DNA from 2 places in the Nonomuraea sp. NPDC046570 genome. Region 2 is predicted to be linked to the other one. Evidence: riboswitches for the same ligand, from Rfam matches in the RefSeq annotation. Region 2 holds a riboswitch; the other holds the start of a gene.
What was found. A riboswitch is a leader RNA that binds a small molecule or an ion and turns the genes downstream of it on or off. The one in region 2 is predicted to bind S-adenosylmethionine.
Positions count from the first base shown of each region.

Region 1: linked by a shared signal. The riboswitch ahead of thrC (threonine synthase) and the one ahead of ABZ911_RS33625 (aminotransferase class V-fold PLP-dependent enzyme) in region 2 are both predicted to bind S-adenosylmethionine.

Region 1 covers NZ_JBEYZF010000013.1:152,468-157,503, reverse strand. Annotated here, with positions in the region: gene ABZ911_RS22290 (MFS transporter) at 1-977, opposite strand, end outside; gene ABZ911_RS22285 (trehalose-6-phosphate synthase) at 1,019-2,443, opposite strand; gene ABZ911_RS22280 (RNA polymerase sigma factor) at 2,504-3,058, shown strand; SAM riboswitch class I at 3,143-3,283, shown strand; gene thrC (threonine synthase) at 3,297-4,529, shown strand; gene ABZ911_RS22270 (MoaD/ThiS family protein) at 4,542-4,817, shown strand.
Region 2 covers NZ_JBEYZF010000030.1:41,391-46,426, reverse strand. Annotated here, with positions in the region: gene ABZ911_RS33640 (cation:proton antiporter) at 1-638, shown strand, start outside; gene ABZ911_RS33635 (cytochrome P450) at 601-1,800, opposite strand; gene ABZ911_RS33630 (TerC family protein) at 1,800-2,534, opposite strand; SAM riboswitch class IV at 2,670-2,785, shown strand; gene ABZ911_RS33625 (aminotransferase class V-fold PLP-dependent enzyme) at 2,889-4,142, shown strand; gene ABZ911_RS33620 (DoxX family membrane protein) at 4,139-4,999, opposite strand.

The sequences.
Region 1 (5,036 bases), on a different contig from region 2:
TCGATCAGCCCGGCCAGCGCCATCGGGAAGTGCAGCGCGACGCCGAGACCGCTGATCGCCAGGCCCGCGTAGGAGAGCGCGGGCTGGGTGCTCTGCCAGAAGACCAGCCAGCCCGCGCCGGTCAGCGCGAGCGCCCCGACGAGCAGCGTGGTCGGCGGCAGGCGCAGCGCCAGCCACGTCCCGCCGAACCGGCCCGCGGTGACACCCGCCAGGAACGCGGTCAGGCCCGTGGCGGCCTGCGCCGCGCTCAGGCCGGTACGGGTGGCGAAGACCTCGGCCGCCCACAGGATGAAGCAGAACTCCAGCGCCACGCAGCAGCACAGCACGGCGCCCGCCAGATGGAAGCGCCAGGTGACGGGAACACGGGCGCGATCGGGGGCGCCGCCGGGCAGCGGCTCCCGCCAGGGGATCCACACCCGGCCCATCGTCGCCGCCAGCAGCGCGCTGGCGACGGGCGTGATCAGCAGCGCGGCGCGCCAGCCGAGCACGCTCTGGGCCGCCGCGCTGATCACGAAGGTGCAGACGACGCCGCTGGCCACGGCCACCGCGTTCGCCTCGTTGATGGACGCCGGTCCCGCCCGGCCGTGGTGGTCGCTGAGCGCGGCCATCGCGGCGTACAGCATGACCGAACCGAACAGGCCGGCCACGCCGTACCCGAGCAGGGTGGCGGGGAGGGCCGTGCCGGTGATCACCAGGGCCATGCCGGCGTTGACGCCCGCGAGGCCGATCCAGGTGACCGCGCGGCGGCCGAACCGGCGGGTGAGCATGGGGAGCGCGATCCCGGCCAGGATGGTGCCGGCGGCCATCGCGGTGCCGTGCAGGCCCGCGACGGCGTTCGGGACGCCCAGGTCCTGGCGGAGCAGCGGGAGCGCGGCGCTCAGGCCGTAGATGTAGGTGGAGAAGGTGGCGAGTTGCAGGTAGATCAGCAGGGTGGGGCGGTCACGGATCAACCGGATGGGCTCCGCGACCGATGTCACCCGGGTCCCCTGTCACAAGAGGTGGCCTATTACCCCAGATGCTAGTAGAGAGCGGCGAGTTGGTCTGCCAGCCATTTTTGCGGCGGAAGCGCTGTGGCGGCGGCCTTGAGGTTCGCGCCGCGCCGTACCCGCTCCTCGTGGGGCATCGTCAGGGCCTCGTGCAGGGCGTCGGCCGTCTCGGTGACGTCGTAGGGGTTGACCACCAGCGCGTCGGAGCCCAGTTCGGCCGCCGCGCCCGCCTCGCGGGAGAGCACCAGCGCGCAGGCCGGCGACAGGATCGGGCCCTCCTTGGCGACCAGGTTCATGCCGTCCCTGATCGGGTTGACCAGCAGCACGTCGGCCAGGCGGTAGGCGGCCAGCGAGCGCGGGTAGTCGTCGTTGACGTTGAGGATGAGCGGGTCCCAGTCCTCCGTGGCGTACTGGTTCTCGATCTCCTGGGCGCAGCGCTGCACCGCCGCGGTGTACTCGCGGTACTCCGGCAGGTCGTGCCTGCTCGGATAGGCGAACGCCAGGTGCGTCACCCGGCCGTGCCACTCCGGATGGGCGGCCAGGAACTCCTGGTACGCCATCAGGCCGCGGACGATGTTCTTCGACAGCTCGGTCCGGTCGATGCGGACGATCAGCCGCCGCTCGCCCACCTCCCGCCGGATCGCGGCCATGTGCGACTCCACGTCCGGCTCGCAGGCGCGCGCCCGCAACGCCTCGCCGTCCACCCCGAGCGCGTGCACCCCGACGCGCGTCGTCCGCCCCTCATAGGTGACGGTACGGCTCCCGCGGTCGACGTACGCCTTCAGCAGCGCCTCGCAGCAGTCCATGAACGCCTCGGCCCACCTCCAGGTCAGGAACCCCGCGTGGTCGGCGCCCAGAACGCCCTCCAGGACCTCGCGGGTCACCTCGTCGGGCAGCAGCGAGAAGTACTCGGGCGGCGCCCAGGGGGTATGGGAGAAGTGCGCCACGCGAAGGTCGGGGCGCTCCGCCCTGAGCATCGCGGGGGTCAGCGTCAGGTGGTAGTCCTGCACCAGCACCCGGGCCTGGTGCCCGGCCTCCTCGGCCAGCGCCCTCGCGAACGCGCCGTTGTAGTCGCGGTAGGACTCCCACTCGCGGCGGAACCTGGTGCCGAAGCAGGGCGCGTTCGGGATGTCGTAGAGCAGGTGGTTGACGAACCACAGGGTGGAGTTGGCCACGGCGTTGTAGGCGCGGTGGAAGGTGGCGGGCGCGATGTCGAGCATGCGCAGCGCGCCGGTGTCGTAGCCGGCCTGGTCGAGACGGCCGCCGGGGGCCAGCCGTACGGCGTCGCGGTCGGCGTCGGACAGGGCCGCGCAGACCCACAGCACGCCGTTGTCCTTGGCCACTCCGGACAGGCCGGAAACCAGGCCGCCGCCGCCTCTTTTCATCGTCAGCACACCGTCGTCGCTCACGGTGAAGGAGACTGGACCTCTGTTCGACGCCACAAGCACGCTGTTCATGGATTCACCCGCGCTCCGAGGAAGGTTAACCAAACATGCCCCCGACCATAGGATCCCGCTATGGCGCTTGATGAGCTAACCGAGGAACTGGCCCGCTCCGCCGCGTCCGGCGATCATCGCGCGCTGGGCGAGCTGCTGAAGCGGATCGAGCCGGACGTGCTGCGGCACTGCGGCCGGATCCTGCCCTACCACCAGGACGCCGAGGAGGCGTGCCAGGACACGCTGCTGGCGGTCGCGCGCAACATCGGGCGTTTCGAGGGCAGGGCCAGGTTCAGCACCTGGCTGCACATCGTGACCGCCAACTGCGCGCGCACCACCTACCGTACGTTGAAGCGCAGGTCGGCCGAGCAGACCTCCGATGAGTTGCCGATGCAGAAGCCGGACGCGCGGCGGGTCAGCGTCATCGCCGGATCGCGGCTCGACCTGCTCGACGCGATGGAGTCGCTGGAGGCCGACAAGCCGGATCTGGCGCAGGCTCTGGTGCTGCGCGACATCGTCCAGCTCGACTACAACGAGGTGGCCGAGCAGCTCGGAATCCCGCTCGGCACGGCGAAGTCGCGAATCCACCAGGCCCGTAAGTACGTCCAGGCGGCGCTGGGGGAGGACTATCGGTGAGACCCCTTGTCTCGCCCAATGAGACGCCTGGTCATCTCGCGCGGGACTCCGGGTAGAGTGCTGGGCAGTTCGACAACTTCATATTGCTCATCCAGAGGGGTGGAGGGACCGGCCCTGCGAAGCCCCGGCAACCCTCCCGGACTGTGCTCGTGACCTGACGAGGCCGACCGGGACGAGGTGCCAATTCCGGTCTGTGGCCAGGGTGGTCGCAGACGAAGATGAGGGAAGGCCTCGCTTCATGTCGCTCGACTTCGGTCCTGCCGTCGCACTCTCCTGCCGCGAGTGCGGTACCCGCTACGATCTGGGCCCCAGCTTCGCCTGCCTGGAGTGTTTCGGGCCACTAGAGGTGGCCTACTCCTTCGGCTCCGTCTCCCGCGCCGACATCGAGTCGGGGCCCACCAGCGTCTGGCGTTACCGCAAGCTCCTTCCCGTCCCCGCCGACGTGGCGTCCAAGCCGAACATCAACCCCGGCTGGACCAAGCTCGTCAAGGCCGAGAACCTCGGCCGCGCCCTGGGCGTCCGCTCCCTCCACGTGAAGGACGACTCGGGCAATCCCACCCACTCCTTCAAGGACCGGGTGGTCGCCATCGCCGTCGAGGCGGCCCGCAACTTCGGCTTCCACACGCTGTCCTGCTCCTCCACGGGCAACCTGGCCGGCGCCGTCACCGCCGCCGCGGCCCGCGCGGGCCTGGACGCCTGCGTGTTCATCCCCTCGGACCTCGAACAGGCCAAGATCGCGATGGCCCGGGTGTTCGGTGGCCGGCTGATCGGCATCGACGGCACCTACGACGAGGTGAACCGGTTCTGCTCCGAGCTGATCGGCGACTCGCTCGGGGACAAGTGGGGCTTCGTCAACGTGAACCTGCGGCCCTATTACGCCGAAGGGTCCAAGACGCTGGCCTACGAGATCGCCGAGCAGCTCGGCTGGCGCATTCCCGACCAGATCGTCATCCCGGTCGCCTCCGGCTCGCAGCTCACGAAGATCGACAAGGGTTTCAAGGAGCTGATCGCGCTGGGGCTGGTGGAGGATCGGCCCTACCGGATCTTCGCCGCGCAGGCCACGGGGTGCTCGCCGGTGTCGGCGGCCTACAAGGCGGGGCACGACGTGGTCCAGCCGGTGAAGCCGGACACCATCGCCAAGTCGCTGGCGATCGGGAACCCCGCCGACGGGCCGTACGTGCTGGACATCGCCCGCCGTACCGGGGGTGCGGTGGAGGATGTCAGTGACGCCGAGGTGGTCGCGGCCATCAAGCTGCTGGCGAGTACGGAGGGCATCTTCGCCGAGACCGCGGGCGGGGTCACGGTGGGCGTGTTGAAGAAACTCGTCGAGGCGGGCACGCTCGATCCTGACGCCGAGACGGTCGTGCTCAACACCGGCGACGGGCTCAAGACGCTCGACGCCGTGGCCGCCGACGCGCAGCCCACCGCCGTGATCAAGCCCTCCCTCGACGCGTTCCGCGCGACCCTCTAGAAAGGCTGAAAAATGAGTGTTTCGGTGCGGATTCCCACCATTCTGCGGACTTATACCGACGGTAACGCCGAAGTGAGTGGCGACGGCGCTACGCTGCGCGAGGTTCTGCAGAAGCTCGACGCCGACTACCCCGGCATCGGCGCGCGCATTCTGGATGAGTCCGGAAAGCTGCGGCGCTTCGTCAACGTCTATGTCGGCGATGAGGATGTGCGATTCGTCGGAGGGCTCGACTGCTCGACTCCGGCGGGCGCGCAGATCTCCATCATCCCGGCGGTCGCGGGCGGCTGAGCCGTCCCGTCACTCCAGGCGCTCCCTTCGGGGGGCGCCTTTGTGTGTTTATGCGCGTTGCTCATGTTCCGCGCGGAGCGAAAGTAGATTTATGTTTCGTTGTGTGGCGGAGGAAAAACGGCGAAGCGGATATTCGGCTGCGGATTGACTCTGTTGCCCACCGGCATGCCACAGGTATGGTCGAGGGCGATCGTGCGGCTGATTTCACTATAAGTCGTG
Region 2 (5,036 bases):
CCATCACGGTGGCTATCGCGCTCGGCACGGTCACCGTCGTCCTCATCGTCGCGCTGCGCTTCGGCCGCTTCATCGAGGCGTTCGTGTCCAGCCCGAACAACGAGGTGCTGCTGCTCAAGGTCGTCGGCCTGGCCCTGCTGGTGGCCGGGATCGCCCAGCAGCTCCAGGTCTCGGCCGCGGTCGGCGCCTTCCTCGTCGGCATCGCGCTGTCGGGTGAGCTCGCGCACGAGGCACGCGCCCTGCTGATGCCGCTGCGCGATCTGTTCGCCGCGGTGTTCTTCGTCTTCTTCGGTCTGCAGACCGACCCGACGAAGATCGGGCCGGTCGCCGGGCTGGCCGTGCTGCTGGCGGTGATCAGCATGGTGACCAAGATGGCCACGGGCATCTACGCGGCGCGAAGAGCGGGGATCGCCAGGGCTGGCCGGGCCCGCGCGGGCATCGCGCTGATCCCGCGCGGCGAGTTCAACATCGTGGTCGCCGGCCTGGCCGTGGCCGCGGGCGTGCACCCGGACCTGGGGCCGCTGGCTGCGACCTACGTGCTGATCCTCGCCGCGTTCGGACCGCTGGCCGCCAGGCTGGTCGAGCCGCTCATCGAGCGGTTCACACAGACACGTCCAGCGACCGAAGCCCTCGAATGATGTAGCCGGGGTTCCAGACGGGCTCGGTGACGAGCTCCATCTTCGGCGCCTTCCGCAGGAGGGCGCCGAAGGATTCGGCCAGCTCGATCCTGGCCAGCGGCGCCCCCAGGCAGAAGTGGATGCCCGCGCCGAAGGAGATGTGCGGGTTGTCGGCCCGGCCGACGTCCAGCCGGTCGGGGTCGGGGAACACCTCCTCGTCGCGGTTGGCCGAACCGAACAGCAGCGCGACCTCCACGCCGCGCGGGATGCGCACGCCGCCGATCTCGATGTCCTCCAGCACCCAGCGCTCGAACATCTGCAGCGGGGTGTCCCACCGCATGAGCTCCTCGATCGCGGTGGGCAGCAGCGAGTGGTCGGCGCGCAGCCGGGCCAGCTCGCCGGGGTTGCGGAACAGCGACCACCAGCCGTTGCCGGTGACGTTCACCGTCGCCTCGTGACCCGCGTTGAGCAGCAGCACGCAGGTGCCGACCAGTTCGTCCTCGGTCAGCTTGTCGCCCTCGTCGGCGACCTGGGCGAGCAGGCTGATCAGGTCGTCACCCGGCTCGGCCCTGCGCCGGCGGGCCAGATCCTTGAGGTAGTCGGCGAACTCCGCCGCCGCCCGTACCGCGGTGTGCTGGACCTGCTCGGACGGGTTCAGCTCGTACATCCCGCAGATGTCGGCCGACCAGGGCCGCAGCAGGTGGCGGTCGGCCTCGGGGACGCCGAGCATCTCGGCGATGACCGTCACCGGGAGCGGCTCGGCCACCTCGGAGATGAGGTCGCCGCCGCCCTTGGCGACGAAGTCGTCGATCAGCGACTCCGCGATCGCCTTGACCTTCGGCCTGAGCGACTCGACCATGCGCGGGGTGAACGCCTTGGAGACCAGCCGCCGCAGACGGGTGTGCACGGGCGGCTCGACGTCGAGCATGCCGGCCCTGACCACCCGCCAGAACGGATCCTGGAAGTCCGGCTCCGGCTCGCGGCCGAACTCCTCGTGGGTGGTCACATGCAGGTACGCGCGGCCCAGGCGGCGGTCCCTGAGCAGCGCGTTCACATCGGCGTGACGGGCGATGAGCCACTGCCCCGTCGGCTCGAAGAAGCTGACCGGCGCCTCGCGCCTGAGCTGGGCGTAGACGTCGTACGGGTGCGCGACGAAATCAGGATTCCAAGGATCAAATTGCACTATTCCATCTTATGGTCGGCATTCCGTGCTTGCCTGGTCCGCATCCGGATGTTGAGCAGCTCCACCACCAGCGAGAACGCCATCGCGAAGTAGATGTAGCCCTTGGCGATGTGCTGGCCGAGCCCCTCGGCGATGAGCACCACGCCGATCAGCACGAGGAAGGACAGCGCCAGCATCTTGATGCTCGGGTGCTTGTCCACGAACCTGCTGATCGGGCCCGACGCGAACAGCATCACCAGCACCGCCACGATGACCGCCGCCACCATGACGCCGAGCTCGTCCACCATGCCCACCGCGGTGATCACCGAGTCGAGCGAGAACACGATGTCCAGCACCATGATCTGCAGGATCACCGAGGCGAAGGACGTGACCGCGCGCTCCTTGCCGCCCTTGTCCTTCAGCTCCATGCTGTCACCGATCTCGATGACGCTCTTGGCCAGCAGGAACAGCCCGCCCAGCAGCAGGATCAGATCTCGTCCCGAGATCTCCTGCCCGAACACCTCGAACAGCGGCGCGGTGAGCTTGATCACCCACGACAGCGCGAGCAGCAGCGCCAGCCTGCTGACCAGCGCGGCGCCGAGCCCCAGCACCCTGGCCCGGTCCCGCTGCTCGGGCGGGAGCTTCCCGGCCAGGATCGAGATGAAGATGATGTTGTCGATACCGAGCACGATCTCCAGAGCAACCAGGGTGAAGAACCCGATCCAGATCTGCGGGTCTGCCACCCAGTCCAACATCCGTGCCTCCATGCTCGCCGGTCTTCCTCCCTGGCCCCAACGAGCGACGTGTCGGAGAAGTTCATTTCATGGTCACACTCGTCTCGAATGCCGGGTTGCGAACGACCGCCAAGTGTCGGTTATAGTTCGGCCGTAGGTCATGAGTGCCAGCGCCAAGCCCCGGCTCGCTGGCCGGCAACCCTCGCGTCCGCGGCGGGGTGCCCCGGGTGAGGACCTGGTCCGTCACGAGGTGTGGCGGGCAAGCGCGGGCTCCGATACGCCACGGCCAGGGGTCCGATGACCTCCGGAGGCTTTCGCGTGTCCACTCTGACGATCTTCAACGCCGTGCCCGCCCAGGCCGACTCCCCCACCGCCATCGCCGTTCAGCGGGGCGGGCGGGCCATCCCCGCCGTGCTGGGCGCCGACCTTGAGGTTCCGGTCAGGGGCGGGCGGCTGGTGCCGTACGCCAACCTCGACTACGCCGCCAGCGCGCCGTGTCTGGAGCCGGTCAGCGCGGCCGTCAGCGCCGCGCTCCCGGCCTACTCCAGCGTGCACCGCGGCGCCGGGTACGCCTCCCAGCTCACCACCGCCCGGTACGAGCAGGCCAGGCACACCGTCCGCGCCTTCGCCGGCGCCCGCCCCGACGACGCGGTGATCTTCACCCGCAACACCACCGACTCCACCAACCTGCTGGCCAGGTCCCTGCCCGAGGGCACCACCGTGGTCGTCTTCGACACCGAGCACCACGCCTCCCTGCTCCCCTGGGACCGGACCGTACGCCTGGCCGCCCCCGCCTTCCCCGGCGAGGCCGTCCGCGCCGCCGACGCCGCGCTCGCCTCCGTCGACGGCCCCGCGCTGCTGGTCGTCACCGCCGCCTCCAACGTCACCGGCGAGCTGTGGCCGATCGCCGCCCTCGCGCACATCGCCCACCGGCACGGCGCCCGCATCCTGGTCGACGCCGCCCAGCTCGTCCCGCACCGGCGGCTCAACCTCACCGCGCTCGATCTCGACTACGTCGCCTTCTCCGGGCACAAGCTCTACGCCCCGTTCGGCGCGGGCGTGCTGATCGGGCGGCGGGACTGGCTGTCGGCGGGCGAGCCGTACCTCAAGGGGGGCGGCGCGGTGCGCGCCGTGGGCGCGGACGAGGCGGAGTGGCACGAGGACGCCGAGCCGCGCCATGAGGCGGGCACGCCGAACGTACTCGGCGCGCTGGCCATCGCCGCCGCCTGCGACGCGCTGACCTCGACCGGCTGGACCTCCCTGGTCCGCGAGGAGGAGCGGCTGATCTCCCGCCTGCGGGCCGGCCTGGCCGGGATCGGCGGGGTGCGCGAGCTGTCACTGTGGGGGCCCGAGCACCCGCGGGTGGGCATCGTGTCGTTCGTCGTGGACGGCTACACCGCCCGCGAGGTCGCCGAGGCGCTGTCCGGTGACTACGGCATCGGGGTGCGGGACGGCAAGTTCTGCGCGCACCCGTTCGTGCGTCACCTGCTGGGCGAGTCCGACGGAGGGTGCGAGGACGGTACGGCTTCCGCCGTACGGGCGTCGATCGGCATCGGGTCCACCGAGGAGCACGTGGACCGTCTCCTCGGCGCCCTGCGCGACCTCGTCGCCGGATCCGCTCGGCCCTAGCCGCGGTCCTTACGCCGCGGGTTGTCCGCGAGTAGCGCGTCGATGTCCTTGCGTTCCTCCTCCGACCAGCTCTGCGGGCCGCTCAGCCCCTGGCTGCCGGGCTCGCCGCCGGGCGCGGCGTGCTTGCCCGGCTCCCGCTGCCTGGGCAGCCCAGGTGACGAGGTGGACCCTGATTCGGTGACCTCCGACTGCGGCGGCGTCCCGGAGTCGTCGGCGTCCGACCGGCCGTACGTCGATGGCGTCTCGCCGGCCTCGGCGCTCTCTCCTCTGGCGGGCGCCGCCGTGTCGGCGGCGGTCTCGTCTCGGGCGGGCGTCGCAGGCCCGGCCATGGGCGCGGTCGGCTCGGTCGCGGCGGGCGTGGTGTCCGTCTCGGTGTAGGCGGGCTCTTCGGTCACGGGGATGGGCGCCCGAGCGGCCTCCGCCTCGGCGGCGCGACGCTCGTTCCGCCGTCTGTAGGCCCCCAGGAGAAGCCCGTCGACGCTGAAGCGGCCCCCACCCAGCACGGCGAGGAGCAGGCAGGCCGCGCCGAGCGCGCCCACCAGTTCCCAGCCGCCGTCGGCGATGAAGATCCCGTTGGGTGCGTGCACGAAGATCAGCGCTCCCAGAGCCACCCCCAGCACGGCCAGTGCCGCGAGCGGCACCAGCAGACCGATGATCAGGAACAGTCCCCCGATGGTCTCGGCCGTCATGGTGAACCCGGCGGCCAGCTGCGGTAGCGGGATGTTCAGCTGCGTGAACCCCTGGGTGATGCCTTCCAGCCCGGCGCCCTGCCATTTCTGCAAGCCGTGGGCGAGGAAGATGACGCCGATCGTCACCCGCGAGATCAGGGCGGCGATATCGAAAAGTACACGTTTCATGCCAAATCTCCCCCCATCACGAGAGTCCTCCCCGCCC